Regions from separate parts of the Arthrobacter sp. UYCu712 genome, predicted to be linked through region 2. Evidence: predicted binding sites of a transcription regulator. Region 2 holds the regulator's gene; each other region holds the start of a gene.

Region 1 (6,102 bases), on a different contig from region 2:
CCCGCCGTCGAAGTCCTCGGCGCTGGTAAGCTCGGCGGCCCCCTGTGGGCCGAGCAGGAGGGCCGCGCGCCGGACCCCGGGACGGCGAACGGCGTTGAACCAGAGCGCCACCTCGGTGACGTCCCCGCCCACCGAGACCCATTGCGCTTCACAAGCCGCGGGCACGGAGTCGTGCGGCATGCCGGGACCCATCTTAACCCCGACGGCGAGCCCTGACCCGGCGAGGGACTGGACGAAGGACAGCGGCGGGGAGAAGTCCTCCGGATCCCAGATCCGCTTGGTCCCCGAGGTGGAGGTGGTGCGGCGGGCCGGATCCAGCCAGACGCCGTCAATGCCGTCGAGGGACACGGCCGTGGCGTCGGAGTGGACCACGGTGGCGTTCCGGAACGGGATCAGGTTCATGGTGGCGCACGCGGCCGTGGTCTCATCCATTTCCACCGCGGTGACTTTGATGTCCAGCGACGCAAGCGCCATCGTGTCCGCGCCCAGGCCGCAGCCAAGGTCCGCGACGTGCTCGATGCCGGCTTCCGCGAACCGCTGCGCGTGCCGTGCCGCGACGGTGAGCCTGGTGGCCTGTTCCAGGCCGGCCTGGGTGAAGATCATCTGCCGGGCGAATTCGCCGAACTTGGCCTCCGCCCTGGTCCTGAGTCGGGACTGGGTGAGCACCGCCGAGACCAGTTCGGGGGAGTGGCCGGCCTTGCGGAGGGAAGCATTGAGCCGGAACGCCTCATCCTCCCGGTAGGGACCCAGCGACGCCAGCAGCTCCCAGCCCTCGGGGTTGAGGAGCGGGGCAATCTGGTCCTGCGGTGCGTCAGCCATGCAATCAAGCGTAGTTCAGGCTCCGGTGCCCGGATGCGCCGGTAGGCTGGACGGCATGGATGACAGCGGTACGAAAGACAGCGGGACCAACAACGCCTCAACGGACGCTGAGACCGCGCGGCAAAGCGCCCAAGGGGGCCACCACGGCCTGGCCAGATACGCCCGGCCGGCGCTCGTCGCGGGCTGCATCATCGCCGTCGTCTGCGTGGCGCTGCTCGTCATCATCTTCTTCCTCGACTCCTTCAACGCGACCGTGTATTCGGTCGGCGGCAAGGACGTCCAGGACGCCACGGACGAAGCCCGGTCCATCCGGGATAACTATGCTGCGGCCCGGGTGGGCGGCATCATCGTCCTCGTCATCGGCCTCGCCCTGGCCGCCGCGGGTGGCTTTGGGCTGTACCGCCGGCGGAAGGAACAGGGCTGGAACGACGGCGACGACGACGGCGAGGACGTCGACTTCGAGGACCTCGGCGGAAAGTAGTCCTGCCCCCGGCGGACCCTGACCGGCCGAACGGGCGTTCACCGTGGATGAACTTCTTAGCACTCGCCTTGACCGAGTGCTAACCATTTACATAGAGTCATCATTAGCACTCTCCCTGGGAGGGTGCTAACAACTGAAGCTTCACAGCCAGGCTGCGGCCGGCACCGCGACGACGGTCTGTACGCCTTGGCACCACAGCTTTAGAGTCCACGAATTTGCTGACGAATAGGAGAGGTCCTTGTCGGTCTCTATTAAGCCTCTTGAGGATCGTATTGTTGTCCGCCCGCTCGAAGCCGAGCAGACCACGGCCTCCGGCCTGGTTATCCCGGACTCCGCGCAGGAAAAGCCGCAGGAAGGCGAAGTTGTCGCTGTAGGCCCCGGCCGCTTCGATGACAACGGCAACCGCGTCCCGATCGATGTTGCCGTCGGCGACGTCGTTATCTACTCCAAGTACGGCGGAACTGAAGTCAAGACCGGTGGCACCGAGTACCTCGTGCTGTCCGCCCGCGACGTTCTGGCGATCGTCGTAAAGTAACTCACTTGGACCCCCGCGCCGCCGATCCTTCTCAGACGGGTCAGTTGCGCGGGGTTCTGTCTTGAAAGGACAAAACCATGGCAAAGCAGCTTGCGTTTAACGACGCTGCCCGCCGGTCGCTTGAAGCCGGCATCGATAAGCTCGCCAACACGGTCAAGGTGACGCTCGGCCCGCGCGGCCGCAACGTCGTGCTGGACAAGAAGTGGGGCGCCCCCACGATCACCAACGATGGTGTCACCATCGCCCGTGAAATCGAGCTGGACGACCCGTACGAAAACCTTGGCGCGCAGCTTGCCAAGGAGGTCGCCACCAAGACCAACGACGTTGCCGGCGACGGCACCACCACCGCTACGGTGCTGGCCCAGGCCCTGGTCAAGGAAGGCCTCCGCAACGTAGCGGCAGGCGCCGCCCCGGGCGAAATCAAGCGTGGCATCGAGGTCTCTGTCGAGGCCGTCGCCGCCCGTCTCCTCGAGAACGCCCGCCCGGTTGAAGGAACCCAGGTCGCCAACGTGGCCTCCATCTCCGCGCAGAGCGACGAGGTCGGCGAGCTCCTGGCCGAGGCATTCGGCAAGGTCGGCAAGGATGGTGTGATCACCATCGAGGAATCCTCCACCACGCAGACCGAGCTGGTCCTCACCGAGGGCATGCAGTTCGACAAGGGCTACCTGTCCCCGTACTTCGTCACCGACGCGGAACGCCAGGAAGCAGTCCTCGAAGACGCCCTGATCCTGATCAACCAGGGCAAGATCTCCTCCGTGCAGGATTTCCTGCCGCTGCTGGAGAAGGCGCTGCAGAGCTCCAAGCCGCTCTTCATCATTGCCGAAGACGTCGAGGGCGAGGCCCTCTCCACGCTCATCGTCAACCGCATCCGCGGCACCCTGAACGTGGTCGCGGTCAAGGCGCCGGGCTTCGGTGACCGCCGCAAGGCCATGCTGCAGGACATCGCCACCCTCACGGGCGCACAGGTTGTGTCGGCAGAACTGGGCCTCAGCCTGGACACGGTCGGCCTCGAGGTGCTGGGTACCGCCCGGCGCATCACCGTCACGAAGGACAACACCACCATCGTCGACGGCGCCGGTTCGGCCGAGGACGTTGCAGCCAGGGTTTCCCAGCTGCGCGCCGAGCTGACCCGCACGGACTCCGACTGGGACAAGGAAAAGCTCCAGGAACGCCTGGCCAAGCTGGCCGGCGGCATCGGCGTGATCAAGGTCGGCGCTGCCACCGAGGTCGAGCTGAAGGAAAAGAAGCACCGCATCGAAGATGCTGTGTCCTCCACCCGCGCGGCCCTCGAAGAAGGCATCGTGGCCGGCGGCGGCGCCGCCCTCATCCACGCCCTCAAGGCGCTCGACGAGGACCCGGCCGTCCAGGCTCTTGAAGGTGACGCGGCAGCCGCTGTCGGCATCGTCCGCCGGGCACTGACCCAGCCGCTGCGCTGGATCGCCCAGAACGCCGGCTTCGACGGCTACGTCGTCGTCGCCAAGGTCGCCGAATCCGCCAACAACCAGGGCTTCAACGCCAAGACCGGCGAATACGAAGACCTGATCGCTGCCGGTGTGATCGACCCCGTCAAGGTGACGCGGGCGGCCCTGCGCAACGCAGCGTCCATCGCGGCACTGGTTCTTACCACGGAAACCCTCGTAGTCGAGAAGCCGGCCGATGAGGACCAGCACGCGGGCCACCAGCACTAGCTCCGAGTCGCTGTAGTCAAGGCCGGTCCGGTAACCACCGGGCCGGCCTTTGCTGTGCCGTCCTGCGCGGAACCTGCGGTCAGCGCTGCGAACGCAGGGCCCTGCGACGCAGCCGCAGGGCCGCCTCCCGCGGAAGCTGCTTGGAAATGAGTTTGTAGAAGACCAGTACCGCCACCGCCGATACAACGATCCCCACCAGGTTCAGGAACAGTTGCAGGGCCGAGCCGGCGGCCTTCTCGTATTCGCCCAGGACCAGGGCGACGGCGACGAAACCGGCTGCCGGAACCGTGGTCACCGAAATGAACACGCCGATCAGTGCCGAGGACCGCTTGCTGATCACGGACAACATGCCTGCGGCACCGGCGAGTACCGCGACAATCAGCGAGTACGGGCCGGGGTGATAAATGAACTCGACGGCGGAACCATGGTCCAGGGCATCGGCCGGGAACAGGCCGAGGGGCACCGACAGCCAGGCGCCCAAGGCCGCTCCCAGCATGGCTACCGGGAAGCCGACGCCGAGAGCCAGCGCCGCGGCGCGTCCCAGCGGCCATTGGCGGCGCACGATGGCAACGGCCAGCGCGGCCAGCGGCCCGAACTCCGGCCCGACCGCCATGGCACCGACGATGGCGATGGTCGAGTCGGTGACGATGCCGATGGCGGCCAGCTGGGTCGCGAGGACCAGGAACACCAGAAAGCTCCACGTGAGCCGCGAGTCTTCGCCCGTCTGCCCGGAGACCTCATCCCAGATGACGGCGTCCGCGCCTTCGCCAGGGGCCGCCGCTACTGCTTCGTCGGCGCGGTCGGAGAGCACCAGGTCCGGCATGGTGACCGAAATCGAGCCGAGCTTCTGAACGTTCAGGGCATGGAGTTTCTGCACCAGCCCCTCGACCGACTCCCTCGCCAGCAGAACGTGTATCACGTCCCCCGGTGGCAGCACTGACGCTCCGCGGTGCAGTGATACTTCCGCCACGCCGAGTTCGCCGGAGCAGGAGTCCACCACGGCGCCGGACAGCTTGTCCGGGACATAAATTCGCAATTGCGCGATCACGATGGGGCCTCCTCCCACTCGTAACATCGTATCCGCCGGTGTCGCGGGCCCCACGGAATGCCGGTCCAGGCCCGCCCCGCGATTGGCCAGACAAATTACGTTTCGGTAACATTGATGCTTTGGGAAACAGGCCTGAAGGGTTTTTGTGTCGAACGATCGAACCATTGCCAGCCCGCACGCCGCGGACTCTGGTTCTGCGGTGCGCCGGAGATCCGGCTACCGCCCCGAAGTCCAGGGCCTCCGTGCCCTCGCCGTCCTCATGGTGGTCACCTACCATGTGTGGCTTGGCCGGGTCTCCGGCGGGGTGGACATTTTCCTCCTGATCTCGGCCTTCCTGATGACGCTCAGCTTCACCCGGAAGGTGGAAAACGGGACGCCCCTGAAGCTCGTGAGCCATTGGCTCCACCTGCTCAAGCGGCTGCTGCCCGCCGTCGTCGTGGTGATCCTCGGCGTCCTGGCCGGGACCCGCCTCATCCTCCCGGAAAGCCGCTGGCCGGACGTGCTGGACCAGGCCTGGGCCTCGCTCCTGTACCGGCAAAACTGGCTCCTGGCGGACACCGCCGTCGACTACTACGCGCAGGACCATTCCGGCGCGAGTCCCCTGCAGCACTTCTGGTCCTTATCCATTCAGGGCCAGGTCTTCCTGCTGTGGCCGCTCGTGTTCGCCGGCGCCGCCCTGCTCCGCCGTCTGCTCCACCGCTGGACTCCGTTGCACGACAGGGTCAGCTACCCGGGACTCCTGGCCGTGGCCTTCGGCGGAATCTTCGTCGCCTCGCTCCTGTATTCCATCGAGCAGACCGCCACGAACCAGGCCTACGCCTATTTCGACACCCGGGCCCGGCTCTGGGAATTCGCCCTCGGCTCCCTGCTGGCACTCGCCCTGCCCTACCTCAAACCGGGAAAGATCCTGCGGGTGGTGCTGGGCTGGACCGGCCTCGCCGCCATGCTCTCCTGCGGACTGCTCCTGACCGTGGACCGTTCCTTCCCCGGCTTCATTGCACTGTGGCCCACGCTTGCCGCAGCCGCCATCATTGTGGCCGGGCAGAGTGGCAGCCGTTTCGGTGTGGACCGTTTCCTCACCTGGAAACCGCTCGTGGCCCTCGGCGACAACTCCTACGCCCTCTACCTCTGGCACTGGCCGCTCCTGGTCCTGGCCCTCGCCGGGATGGGGATCAGTTCACCGGACCTCATGCAGGGCCTGGCGATTGTGGCCACGTCCGTGGTCCTCGCCGTGCTCACCACCCGGTTCGTGGAGAAGCCGCTGCGCGAATGGCATTGGCCGCAGCGCCGGGTCTGGCGGACCGCCGCCGTCATCGTGGCGTGCGGCGCCCTGCTCGCGGGCCCGGTGTCCGTATGGCAGAGCAAGCTGATGGCCGACGAAGCCGCGGCCGCTTCCCAGCCCAGGGAACTGACCCCGGGGGCCGCCGCCCTGTCGCCCGAGAACGCGGGCAAGCCGACGCCGGACGCCAAGATCATTCCGGCCCCGCTCGCGATGAAGAACGAGTGGGCGGACATCGACGGGCTGTGCACG
Region 2 (6,102 bases):
GGAGATCGCCAGCCTGGGCGGCCTGGGGGACACCGGGCGGCACGCCGTGGCCGGGCTGATCGCCGACGGCCTGGTGGATCCGGCCGCGGCCTTCAGGGGCCGGCTGGTGCTCACGCTTAAAGGCAGGCTGCTCGCCGACGCCGTGGTCCGCCGCGTCCTGCCCGACTAGCGGGCAAGGCGGCCCCGCCCCCTACTTGATCCAGCGGAGGTTGAACTCGTAGCGGTGCGGCTGGCCACGGTTGACGTGGATGCCCGCGGCGACGGAGAAGCACGTGACCGCAATCCAGATCACGGTGGCGAGGACGGCGAAGAGGTTGCCCACGACGGGTACGAAGACCAGCAGGTTCGCGAGCACGGCGGCGATCGTCGGGGGCAGCGTGAAGCTGAGGGCTTCCTTGGACTCCTGCGCCGTGAACGGGCCGCGGTCCTTGAAGATCAGGTAGATCAGCAGCGAGGGTACGCAGCCGAGGATACCGCCAAAGTGCGCCAGCGTGGCCCACCGCCGGTCCTCGCTGGCCGTCAGCGGCAGCGCATTGGCGGGAACGCCATGGTACGGGGGTTGGCCATGGCCGGCCTGGTTGCCCGTGTGGTCGCGTGCGTCATCTGCCACGGTTTTCGTCCTTCGGATTGCTGTGATGCGTTGTTGCCTGCAAGTGCCAGGGCCGCACAGGATGCGCAGCCGCCGATCCAAGAATACTTGCTTCGACCCGGAAACGCGGATAGGGCCCTCAGGGAACAGTCAGGAAATCGATGACTTCTTCGACCCGGCCCAGCAGGGACGCCTCCAGATCGGCGTAGGTGCGGACGGCGCCGAGGAGTTTCTGCCAGCCCAGGCCGATATCCTCCTTGGTGCTGTGCGGCCAGCCGAAAGCGGTCAGGATGCCGGTCTTCCAGTCCACGCCCCGCGGAATCACGGGCCATTTCTCGATGCCCAGGACTGCGGGACGGATCGCCTGCCAGACGTCCACGTACGGGTGGCCGACGATCAGGACGTTGCCGGCCGCGCCGGGGGAGGCCATCACGGCGTCGGCGATCCGGGACTCCTTGGAATCGGGGACCAGGTGGTCCACCAGCACCCCGAGCCGGCGGCCCGGACCGGGCCGGAACGCAGCGACGGCCGCCGTAAGGTCATCGATGCCGTGCAGCGGCTCGACGACGATGCCCTCGACCCGGAGGTCGTCGCCCCAGACCTTTTCCACCAGCTCGGCGTCGTGCTTGCCTTCCACCCAGATCCTGCTGGCCTTGGCGACCTGCGCGCGCTGGCCCTCAACGCGGAGCGAGCCGGACGCCGTGCGCCCGCCGCCCGCCGGTGTATGGGCGGGCCGCGGCGCCGGCGGCATCAGCCGGATCGGCGAGCCCTCCAGCAGGAACCCGAAGCCGAGCCGGAAAGACCGCGACTTGCCCCGGCGGTCCTCCAGGGCCACGACGTACATCCCGCCGGACTTCTCCACCCGGGTGACGGCGCCCACCCAGCCCGACTGCACGTCCTCGAGCACCATCCCGCGTTCCACGGGGACTTCGGGCAGCTCGGCCTTGGCGGGGGCGGACAGGTCCTGGGGGCCCCAGTTCTGGTACGACATCTGTTACACACTGCCTTGCGTTCGGAATATTACGGCGGGCTGTGCCCGAAAACACCAGCCCCGGGAAGAACGCCCGGAGCGAATCCAATGCTAACAACGCGGCGACTCATATTAGACTGGTTAGCACTTAGGCATGTCGAGTGCTAACCCTGCCCTGTGCGGACCCCGTGCCGGGCGCGCCCGGACCGGGCGGCACCGAATGCGGGACAGTCGATTGGAGGTGGAGCGTGAGCGAACCACGCAAGCTCGAAGTGCTGCGCGCCATCGTGGAGGACTACGTCCATTCCCGTGAACCCGTCGGCTCCAAAGCCCTCGTGGAACGGCACCACCTCGGCGTGTCCAGCGCCACCATCCGCAATGACATGGCGGCCCTGGAAGACGAAGGCCTCATCACGGCGCCGCACACGAGCGCCGGACGGATACCCACGGACAAGGGCTACCGGCTCTTCGTGGACCAGATCTCCGCGGTCAAACCGCTGTCCCCGGCGGAACGCCGGGCCATCCAGGCCCTGCTGGAGGGATCCGACGACCTTGACGACGTCCTGGACCGGACGGTGCGGCTCCTCTCGCAACTGACCAACCAGGTCGCCGTCGTGCAGTACCCGCACCTCAGCCGGGCCAAGGTGCGGCATCTTGAATTTGTCCTGCTGGCGCCCCGGAAGGTGCTGGTGGTCCTGATCGCCGACACCGGCAAGGTGGAGCAGCGGGTGATCGATGTCCTGCAGGAGCTCCCGGACGAGGCCGTCTCGGAACTGCGCACGCGGTTCCTGGCCCGGCTCTCCGGGACTTCGTTGAACCTGCTGCCGCAGACGCTGCAGACCGTCGTCGCCAGCTGCCCGCCGGCGCGGCACAACGCAGCGCAGGCGCTGGCCCGGGGACTCGAAGCCCTGGCCACCAGCAGCCGCGAGGAACGCATGGTGATGGCAGGAACAGCCAACCTTGCCCGCTCCAACGTGGACTTCCCGCTGAGCATCGGCCCCGTGCTGGAGGCTCTCGAGGAACAGGTGGTCATGCTCCGCCTGCTCGGAGACATGGCGGCGGACCCGCGCGGCGTGACGGTCAGCATCGGCCGTGAGAACCCGTACGACGGCCTCGCCGAAGCATCGGTAGTCGCGACCGGCTACGGCCCGGACGCCACCGCCAAGGTCGGCGTCCTGGGCCCCACCCGGATGGACTATCCGACCACCATGGCCGCCGTCCGTGCGGTGGCCCGCTACCTTTCCAGGATCCTCGGACCCTGACCGCCCGCGCAGCCGGCGGACCTGCCGCTGCGGACCAGACTTCTTGCCCCTAACAGGCAGTGCCCCACCGGCAGTACAAAAAGGAAGAGATACAAATTTTGAGCAGCCACTACGACGTTCTTGGAGTCTCCCGCGAAGCAACCGGGGAAGAGATCAAGAAGGCTTACCGCAAACTGGCGCGGACCCTGCACCCGGATGTGAACCCCGGTGAGGACGCGTCAGACCGTTTCAAGGCCGTCACGCACGCCTACGAGGTACTCTCCGACCCGCAGAAACGCCGGGTCTACGACACCACCGGCAACGAGAACGGCACCGACAACGGCTTCGGCGGCGGCAGCTACTCCGGCCAGGGCTTCGCGTTCCAGGACATCTTCGACACGTTCTTCGGCGCCGGCGGCCAGGCCGGTCCGGCGTCGCGGATCCGACGCGGCCAGGACGCCCTGATCAGCGTCCGGATCGAGCTCCGCGACGCCGTGTTCGGTGTGAACAAAAAGCTCGAGGTGGACACGGCAGTCACGTGCCCCACATGTGACGGGTCCTGCTGCCGCGACGGCAGCCACCCGGAACGCTGCGACATTTGCGGCGGCAGCGGCCAGGTCCAGCGCGCCGTCCGCTCCATCCTCGGCCAGGTCATGACCACGGCCCCGTGCGGCAGCTGCGAAGGCTTCGGCACGGTCATCAAGGACCCCTGCAATGAGTGCGCCGGGCAGGGCCGAATCCGCAGCCGCCGGACGCTGACCGTCAAGGTCCCCGCCGGCGTTGCCACCGGCACCCGCATCCAGCTCTCCGGCCAGGGCGAGGCAGGACCCGCCAGCGGGCCGGCCGGTGACCTCTACGTGGAGATCCGGGTCAACAACGACGCCACCTACGTGCGCGACGGCGACGACCTGCACGCCAGCCTGAACATCCCGATGACCGCGGCTGCGCTCGGCACCGAACTCACGCTCGATACCTTTGACGGGCAGCAGGAGATCGACGTCAAGGCCGGCACCCAGTCCGGCGAGATCATCACACTGCGCGGACTCGGCGTCACCCATCTGCGCGGCTACGGCCGCGGGGACCTCAAAGTCCACCTGCAGGTCGAGACCCCGGGCAAGCTCGACGCCGCCCAGGAGGACCTGCTCCGCCAGCTCGCGAAGCTGCGCGGGGAGCAGTTCACGGAGGGCAAGCTCGCCGCGAGCGGCGGGGTCTTCGCCAAGCTCCGGGACCGGTTCGGTAACCTGTAGCGGTGAGCAACCCGGTCTTCTTCACTGCCCCGGGGACCCTGGACCAGCAGGTCCCCGGTTCCGTCTTCGTCCTCGACGGCGCCGAGGCCCGTCACGCGGTCACGGTGAAACGCCTCGGCGTGGGCGAGGCGGTGGACATCGCCGACGGCGCCGGCAAGCGGCTCACGGGGACCGTGGCCGCCGTCGCGCCCGGTGAACTGACAGTGGAGTGCGTGGAACTGGCCGCGGAACCGCGGCCGGACCTCCGGCTGGTCCTGGTGCAGGCCCTGGCCAAGGGCGACCGGGACGAACTGGCGGCCGAGACCGCCACGGAGCTGGGGATCGACGCGGTGATCCCCTGGCAGGCGGAACGATCGATCGTGCGCTGGAAAGCCGAGCGGGCGGCGAAGGCCCACGCCAAATGGCAGTCCGTCGTGACCGCAGCCGCCAAGCAGGCCCGGCGGGCCTGGATCCCGGAGGTCCGCTCCGCCGTCGACGGCACCGGGCTCCAGGCCGCTGTCGCCGCGGCCGGGCTCGCCATCATCCTGCACGAGGACGCCGTGCGTCCCCTGCGGCAGGTGCTGGAGTCCTGGCAGGCGGCGCTGGACATGCAGGACGGACGGACGGACGGAGACCGGACAGGCCCTGACCGGGAAGTGTTGCTGATCGTCGGCCCGGAAGGCGGCATCAGCCCCCGTGAAGTGACAGGACTGTGCGACGCCGGCGCCGTCACCGCCCTGCTCGGCCACCACGTGCTGCGGTCCTCAACCGCGGGTCCAGCCGCGACCGTGCTGGCCAGCGATATCCTCGGCCGCTGGTAGCTACGCGCCCTATTTGACGGTGAAGCCGCGGGTGTCGACGTTCAGGTCATGGGACGGATTCTCATCCTGGACCTGGGACACCCTGACCTCGTAGCTTCCCGGGCCCAGGTTCACCGGGAGGCTGAACAGCCCGGACGTGCCGGCGTCGGCGGATGCGGTGGTGTTCCCGTTCAGGTAGACAGTCTTGGCGCCGCCGTCGATCCTCAGGATCTCCCAGCGGAGCATCCCGCCCGGGGCCGTGCTCCGGCCGTTGATCTTGACCGTGCCGTCCTGCACCGAGGTGCCCTCCTGGGGATCGATGATCCAGACCGGGGCGACCATCCCGGCGCTGCGGGACGTCGGGGAACCTAGACGGACATGGTTGAAGGCGACATAGTCGGTGTGGCCGTCGACGAGCACCACTACCTGGATCTGCTGCCCGGCATCGATCAGGCCCGCGCTGGCACCGGCCGCCGTCGCGGTATACACGAGCTGCTGGATGGCGCGCTCGGCCATGGCGGCGTCGACGTTGCTGTTGAAGGCGTCGTCCGAGAGGTCCACCGTGATGACGTTTTTCCCGGAAATGGACGTTGCCAGCTTCTTCGGGTTCTGCCAGGGGGTGAAGAAGTCCGGATCCAGCGGCTTCTCGGACATCATCACCCGGAGGGCGCGGGTGACCGGGTTGTCCTGGTCCGAAACGTCACGGAACTCGCGGTAAAGGAACATGTTGTCGTCGCTGCGGCCGATCCAGTACACCGGCGCCTTGTTGGAGGCCTGGGTCGTTTCCAGTGGCGCGCTCGTGGTCGGGGCGCCGGGGGTGGCCGGTGAGGTCAGGAGCAGGGAGGGGGAGTTCGAGTTGGTAATGACGGGCTGGGGCGTGGCCACGCAGCCGGAGAGGACGATCGCAGCGGGCAGCACCAGCAGCAGCAGGCCCGGACGCACGCGCCCGGCTGCTGGTCTCTGGCTGAATACACGCTGCCTGATGGCTGCTTTCCTTTCCTGCTCCAAGGCGTCAGTGACCTCCACGAGGCCCGTGCCCTGGTGTTCCTTGCCGCCGGAAGCACCGCTCCAGGGACGTGAAGACGGCGGCCGGTTCCCAGCATGGCATACGGTCCCGCCGCAGGACCGGGGTTTCGGCGGGGGCGGCGGAACTGCAACGGGAACGATATGAGGCCGATACAAAGTTGATACCTAAAGTCGCCAAACGGGGCCGGACCGCTGTCCGGCCGGGGCCCGCCACCGCGGCCGTCCCGCGGCGTGCAGCCCCGTGTGCTGG
Region 3 (6,102 bases), on a different contig from region 2:
CGTGGACTGCCGGGCGGCGTCGGGGTTTGTGGACCCCTGGGCGGGGACAGTACGCGGTGAACTGGTCATGGGTTTCTCCTGCTGGGGCGTCATCATCATGACTCTCCCGGCTTGGGGGTCGGCTGCTGCAATATCGACGACGTCCGCCAGGAGCTCGCCTGCAGGCTGCAACTGGTGGCGTCCGTTCCGGAGTACGTAGGGGGCCACCCACACAATCCAGAGCGCAACAGCAATGACAAGGATCACAGAGCTGCTAAGAGGGAAGTCCACAATCAAAACGGTATGAGCAACACGGCTGGCGGGCCCGCATTGTCCGCGGTGTGTCGCGAGGCAACCGGCAAATGACTTGATTTACTTGTGTCGCGGCTGCTCGGAACGGGGCCTGCAGTTCAGGACGGGCGGTTCTTGAGCCACCGGGCAAGAAGGCCCCCGGGCACTTCTTCGGCTGTCAGGGCGAACGTCCGGTGATCGGCCCATTCGCCGTCGATGTGGAGGAACCGCGGGCGGTACCCCTCGTCCCGGAAGCCGAGTTTCTCGACCACCCGCAGGCTGGGCGCGTTCTCCGGCCTGATGTTGATTTCCATCCGGTGCAGCCCCAGCGTGCGGAAGCAATGGTCCGTCGCCAACGCGACGGCGGTGGGTGCGATGCCCTGGCCGGCCCGCGCCTGGTCCACCCAGTACCCGAGCGTGGCCATCATCGCGGAACCCCACACAATTGAGGACACCGTCAGCTGGCCGACGATCAGGGGCTCCCGGGCGCCGGGCGTCCATTCCGTGATGACGAAGGGCAGCGCGGAGGCCTGGGCGGCCTGGGCCTTGAGGGAGCGCACCATCTGCCGGTAATCCGGCAGGCCGCCCCCGGGCGCCGGATTAGACGCCTCCCAGGGGGCCAGCCATTCGCTGTTGCGGGAACGGACATTGGTCCACTCCTTGCGGTCCCGGTACCGGATCGGGCGCAGCACGATATCGCCGCACTCCAGCGTCACCGGCCAGTTGAAGCTGCCCCCCACGGGAGTTACTTGGTCAGGCTGGAGGTGAGGCTGGAGGCGAATTCGGGCAGCCATTCACGCAGGCCGGGGCCCAGGTCATCGCTGTCGCAAGCGAGCTGCACACAGGCCTTGAGGTAGCTCAGCTTGTCCCCGGTGTCATAGCGGCGGCCGCGGAAGACGACGCCGTACACGCCGTACCCTTCGCCATCGCCCGACGCGAGTTCCTGGAGGGCGTCGGTGAGCTGGATTTCGCCGCCGCGGCCAGGCGCGGTGCGCTCCAGGACATCAAAGACCTCGGGGTGGAGGACGTAGCGGCCGATTACGGCCAGGTTGGACGGGGCGTCCTTGACGTCGGGCTTCTCCACGAGGTGGTTGATGCGGACGTACTCTTCGCCCTGGATCGCCTGCACGTCGGCGCAGCCGTAGGCGCTGATCTGGGACGGGTCCACCTCGATCAGCGCGACAACCGAACCGCCGGTCTTGGCCTGGACGTCGATCATGGTGCTGAGGAGCTCGTCGCGGGCGTCGATCAGGTCATCGCCCAAGAGGACGGCGAAGGGCTCGTAGCCGACGTGCTGCTTTGCGCGCAGGACGGCGTGGCCCAGGCCCAGGGGATCGCCCTGGCGGACGTAGTGGATGTCGCCGAGGTTGCTCGCGGCCTGGATGGACTCCAGCTTGGCGGTGTCTCCCTTGGCTTCAAGGGTGGCTTCCAGCGTGGGGACCCTGTCGAAGTGGTCCTCGAGCGCACGCTTGTTGCGGCCGGTGATCATCAGGATGTCGCTCAAGCCGACGTTGACGGCTTCCTCGACGACATACTGGATGGCCGGCTTGTCGACGACGGGAAGCATTTCCTTCGGCATGGCCTTGGTGGCCGGAAGGAACCTCGTGCCGAGGCCCGCAGCGGGGATGACGGCTTTGCGGACGGAAGCGTTGGGTGTAGTCACTCGACTAATCTAACGGAGGTACCAAACATTAGGTAATTAGCTACAGCCGGTCATGAGCCCGGGCCGCCGCGGCTCCGGCCGAGACGGCAACAGGCGGAGGGCCCGGCCATGAATGCATCGAAGGACAAGATCCGCGCCAGCCACCGGTCACAGCGCGCAACGCTTGGGCTGGCGACGCTCGGCGACGCGGGTGCAGCCATCGCCAGGCATGGCCTGGCGTGGGCCGACAAAATCGCCGGCGGCGCGTCGGGAAGCTTCGCCGTCTACCTGGGCGTTGGCACAGAACCGCCGACCCTCCCTCTCCTGACGGCCCTGCACGACGCCGGACACCGCGTGCTGCTGCCGGTCTGCGAGCCGGGCCTGGAATTGAGCTGGGTCTATTGGACTCCGTCGTCGGGTTTTGCCCGCAGCCGCTATGCGCCCATCCAGGAACCCGTCGGAGACCGCCACGGAACGGAAATCATGGAATCCGCCGCCGGCATTTTCCTGCCGGCCACGGCCGTCGATCACTCCGGCAACCGGATCGGCCAGGGCGGGGGCTATTACGACAAGTTCCTCGCGGCGCTGGAATTAGTCCTGCAGGACCGGAAACGGCCGGACGACGGCGGGGGGCCGTCTCCGCTGCCCACTGCCGCCGTCGTCTACGACGCCGAGGTCCTGCCCGCCGGCAGCATCCCGGCGGAGTCCTTCGACCGCAAGGTGGGGTCCGCCCTGACGCCGGGCGGTGTGATCCGCCTGCTCTGAGGCAACATTCCCGGGATGATAGAATTGGCACTCAGGCCCTGCGACTGCTAAGGGTCGGATTCCGTCGATAGGTTTATCGGCAAAGATCCCGACCAGGCAGCACGGGACCTGATCGTTTGTCCCTGAGGAGGATATCCAGTGCCCACGTACGCATACGCCTGCAAGGACTGCAGCCACGCCTTCGAGATCGTGCAGTCGTTTACCGACAACTCCCTGACGTCCTGTCCCGAGTGCCTGGGGACCCTGCGCAAGAAGTTCAACAGCGTCGGCGTGGTCTTCAAGGGCTCCGGGTTCTACCGGACCGACTCCCGCGATGCCAAGGGCAGCACCGTCTCCCCCGCCCCCGCCCCCGCTGCGACCCCGGCCGCAACTCCTGCTCCCGCAGCAGCTGCCGCGAGCTAAGCCGCCGCTTTCCGTTCCGGACTGCAGCTTGTCCACATAGGGCTGCCGCCCCCTGCCCGCACGTCATGTCTGCGGTTAGCGTGGCGGCATGGCAACGGCCGAGATTTCAGCACGTATCCCCCGGTGGGACACTTCCCAGGGTAGTTACCGCCCCGCTGACCTCCGTGGTGTCGTTTTCCGCGTGGGTTTTCTGCTCAGAGGCGTCCTGTCGGTGCGCCGGCGCCCCGACCGGACGCGTTCCGGAAAGCCGGCCGGTAGGGGCGCCGGAGCCAGGGTGCCGGGCCGGCCGCCGAGGCGCCACCGCCTGAGAGGCTGGCTGAACCGCAACCGGCGCCTGGCCGTGGCCCTGCTGCTGTGCGTCGCCGCCGGAATCGCCGTCCAACAGCTGACGCCAGCTCCCGACGACACCGTCAGCGCCCTCGCCGCCGTCCGGGACCTGCCAGCCGGCAAAATCCTCGACGCCGGCGATGTCGCGGTCCTCAACATCCCTGACGGTTTGCTGCCCGACGGTAGTTTCAGCCATCCCTCGGCAATCCAGGGGAAGCAGCTGGCAGCCGCACTGCGGCAGGGACAGCTCTTGTCCGATTCGCAGCTCCTGGGCCCGGGCCTGCTGGCCGGCAGTCCACCGGGCTCCTCGGCGGTGCCGCTCCGGATGGCCGACCCAGCTTCGATCCAGCTGCTCTCCCCCGGTCAGCTGGTCAACGTCGTGATCTCCGGCGGCAACGGCTTTGACCAGCCGGCCACCTCCGAGGTCCTGGCCGCCGCGGTGCCCGTGTTGTGGACCTCCGCGCAGGGCGGCAAGGCCGGCCAATGGCTCGCGACCGGAGAACCGGACGGCCTTATGGTCGTGGCAGCCGATGCGGGCCAGTCGCGCCGGCTGGCCGGCGCCTCCACCCAGGGAAAGCTGTTTTTTGTCCTGGTGGCAGCGGCGCCCGGGTAGACGCCACGGCCTGCCGGCAAGCCGGCGCCAGGTCGTGTCTCCCAACCTTCGCCCGGTGTCCGGGGCGGGCTGACGCCGCGGCCCGGCTGGGGTGTTACTTGATGCGCGGTGGGCCTGTGTCGAGCCTCTGACCCGTTGCTTCGCACCGGGATCGTGTGCCAGCCTCGAAGTGATCCGGTCGCCGGGGTGACGCCGGGCGACAGAGAAGGAGCACCGCATGGGACTCATCCATATCGACCTGTTCACCACGCTCGACGGCGTCGCGCAGGCGCCCGGCGGGCCGAACGAGGACGCTGACAACGGTTTCGCGTTTGGCGGCTGGCAAGCGCCTCTCCTGGACGAGGTCGTCGGCGAGCAGGTCCACTCCGGGAGGGCGGGGATGGACGCGCTGCTGCTTGGGCGGCGGACCTACGACATTTTCGCCGCGTACTGGCCGCACGCGGACGGGGACATCGCGCGGCTGTTCGACCGCCTCCCGAAATACGTGGCCTCGCGCCAGACGCCGGCCCTCGAGTGGGCCGACTCCACGCTGCTCGGTCCTGATGTCGTCGCCGCCGTGCGCGAACTGTGCGACCGGCATACGAACGTCCACGTCATCGGCAGTCTAAACTTCGTGCAGACCTAGTTCGCCGAGCGGCTCTTCGACCGGCTCACGCTGTGGGTGTATCCGGTCCTCCCCGGCGGTGGAAAGAAGGTCTTCGCCGACGGCGTGGTTCCGACGAACCTCAGACTCATCGAGCCGGTCGTGGCCTCACCGAAGGGTGCGGTGCTGCACCGCTACGCCCTCGCCGATGGCACTCCTGGCGTCGGCGATATCTCGGCCGCCGAACAGGCGGGCTAGTCTCCCACTATCAGTGCTACGGGGTGGCCGGCGACCGCCACTGCGTGAGCGTGTCGAAGCTGCGTTCGACGGCGACGCACGCCTTAGCCCCAGTGCGGCGGTTTCTGCTCCTGCAGCCAGGCGTCGTGGTCGTACTTGTCCGGCTGGTCGCCCCAGCGGCGCGGATCGTCCTCCGCAGCCTTGTTCGGCAGCACGCCGGCGGCGTCCTCGGCGGCCGTTGCGCCGTCAGGCGCCGGCTTGCCGCCGGACTCCTGGCCGCTGTCCTGGGTGACGCTGTCCTGGGTGGTGCTGTCCAGGGAGTTGTTGTCCTGGCTCTCGCCGTCTGCATCCATGCCGTCGGCCTCCTTGCTGCCACTTGCTGTTGCCTGCTGGTGCCCTTGATCGAGCTGGCCCGGCGTGGCCTGCCCCGATGGGCTGTGCGTTGATTGTCCCTGCGCGGACGATGCCCGCGCCGCCGCGGCCCGTGCGTCGTTGACGGCCAGGTTTTCCACGTCGTCGTCGAAGAACCCGGGAGAGGTACGGTGCCGGCTGGACGCCGCCGGTTTCTCCAGTCCCAGGTACCCGCCGATCCGGTCGGCGCAGGCAGAGGGATCCGTGAAGACCTCGATGGTCCAGAGCGGCATGTAGCGCCAGCCGAGCCGCTCCAGCAGCTGCGGCCGGAGCCTGCTGCGCTCACGCACGGTCATCCGCCGGTACTGCTCGGTGCCGTCGGATTCGATAGCCACGGGACGCGGGATCTCGGCGTCTTCCTGGCCGATGGTGTGCAATGGGTCGGCCGCGGCCACCATGTTGAGGACGCCGTCGTACTGGTGCCAGACCCGTGCGCCGCGGGCCCGGAGCCGGTCGCCCAGATCGGCCACCAGCGGGTCAGCGCCAAGAGCCTGTTCGCTGGCGGCGGACCGCGATGCCGGGCTGCCCAGATCGGAGTTGCCCGCGATCTCACGGTCCAGCAGTTCGAAGAAGTCCACCGCGCCGTGGCTCAGCCTGGTGACGTCCAGGTCTTCGGGACGGAAGCAGCTGAGCACATGCAGGGAGCGGCGGGCGCGGGTCATCGCGAGGGCAAACTTCGCCCGGCCGCCGTCCGCCGAGAGCGGGCCGAGGTTGTGCAGGGCGCGCCCGTGCGGGGTCCGCCCGTAACCGGGTGAGAAGATCACGTGGTCGCGGACCAGGCCCTGGGCACGGTCCAGGTCCACCACGCGGAAGGATTCATCCCCCGCGGTGAAGAAGCCCGCCAGCAGCGGA

What was found. The regulator HrcA, encoded in region 2, represses chaperone genes, less so after heat shock. The targets are predictions, from matches to a motif close to TTNGCACTCGNNNNNNNCGAGTGCNAA.
Region 1: the regulator HrcA is predicted to act here: its motif matches at 1,357-1,383, upstream of groES (co-chaperone GroES).
Region 3: the regulator HrcA is predicted to act here: its motif matches at 2,702-2,728, upstream of ABIB51_RS00805 (FmdB family zinc ribbon protein).

The regions. Positions count from the first base shown of each region.
Region 1 is NZ_JBEPOZ010000001.1:136,912-143,013, forward strand. Features, by position in the region: gene ABIB51_RS00715 (THUMP-like domain-containing protein) at 1-819, opposite strand, end outside; gene ABIB51_RS00720 (LPXTG cell wall anchor domain-containing protein) at 875-1,300, shown strand; gene groES (co-chaperone GroES) at 1,539-1,835, shown strand; gene groL (chaperonin GroEL) at 1,913-3,523, shown strand; gene ABIB51_RS00735 (DUF389 domain-containing protein) at 3,603-4,571, opposite strand; gene ABIB51_RS00740 (acyltransferase family protein) at 4,735-6,102, shown strand, end outside.
Region 2 is NZ_JBEPOZ010000004.1:45,570-51,671, forward strand. Features, by position in the region: gene hemW (radical SAM family heme chaperone HemW) at 1-169, shown strand, start outside; gene ABIB51_RS05525 (DUF4870 domain-containing protein) at 191-610, opposite strand; gene ABIB51_RS05530 (DUF3097 domain-containing protein) at 729-1,580, opposite strand; gene hrcA (heat-inducible transcriptional repressor HrcA) at 1,808-2,821, shown strand; gene dnaJ (molecular chaperone DnaJ) at 2,920-4,047, shown strand; gene ABIB51_RS05545 (16S rRNA (uracil(1498)-N(3))-methyltransferase) at 4,050-4,847, shown strand; gene ABIB51_RS05550 (GerMN domain-containing protein) at 4,857-5,768, opposite strand.
Region 3 is NZ_JBEPOZ010000001.1:158,298-164,399, reverse strand. Features, by position in the region: gene ABIB51_RS00825 (hypothetical protein) at 1-270, opposite strand, end outside; gene ABIB51_RS00820 (GNAT family N-acetyltransferase) at 390-1,010, opposite strand; gene galU (UTP--glucose-1-phosphate uridylyltransferase GalU) at 1,016-1,933, opposite strand; gene ABIB51_RS00810 (5-formyltetrahydrofolate cyclo-ligase) at 2,042-2,677, shown strand; gene ABIB51_RS00805 (FmdB family zinc ribbon protein) at 2,816-3,079, shown strand; gene ABIB51_RS00800 (RcpC/CpaB family pilus assembly protein) at 3,429-4,019, shown strand; partial or broken gene ABIB51_RS00795 (dihydrofolate reductase family protein) at 4,237-4,860, shown strand; gene ABIB51_RS00790 (AAA family ATPase) at 4,944-6,102, opposite strand, start outside.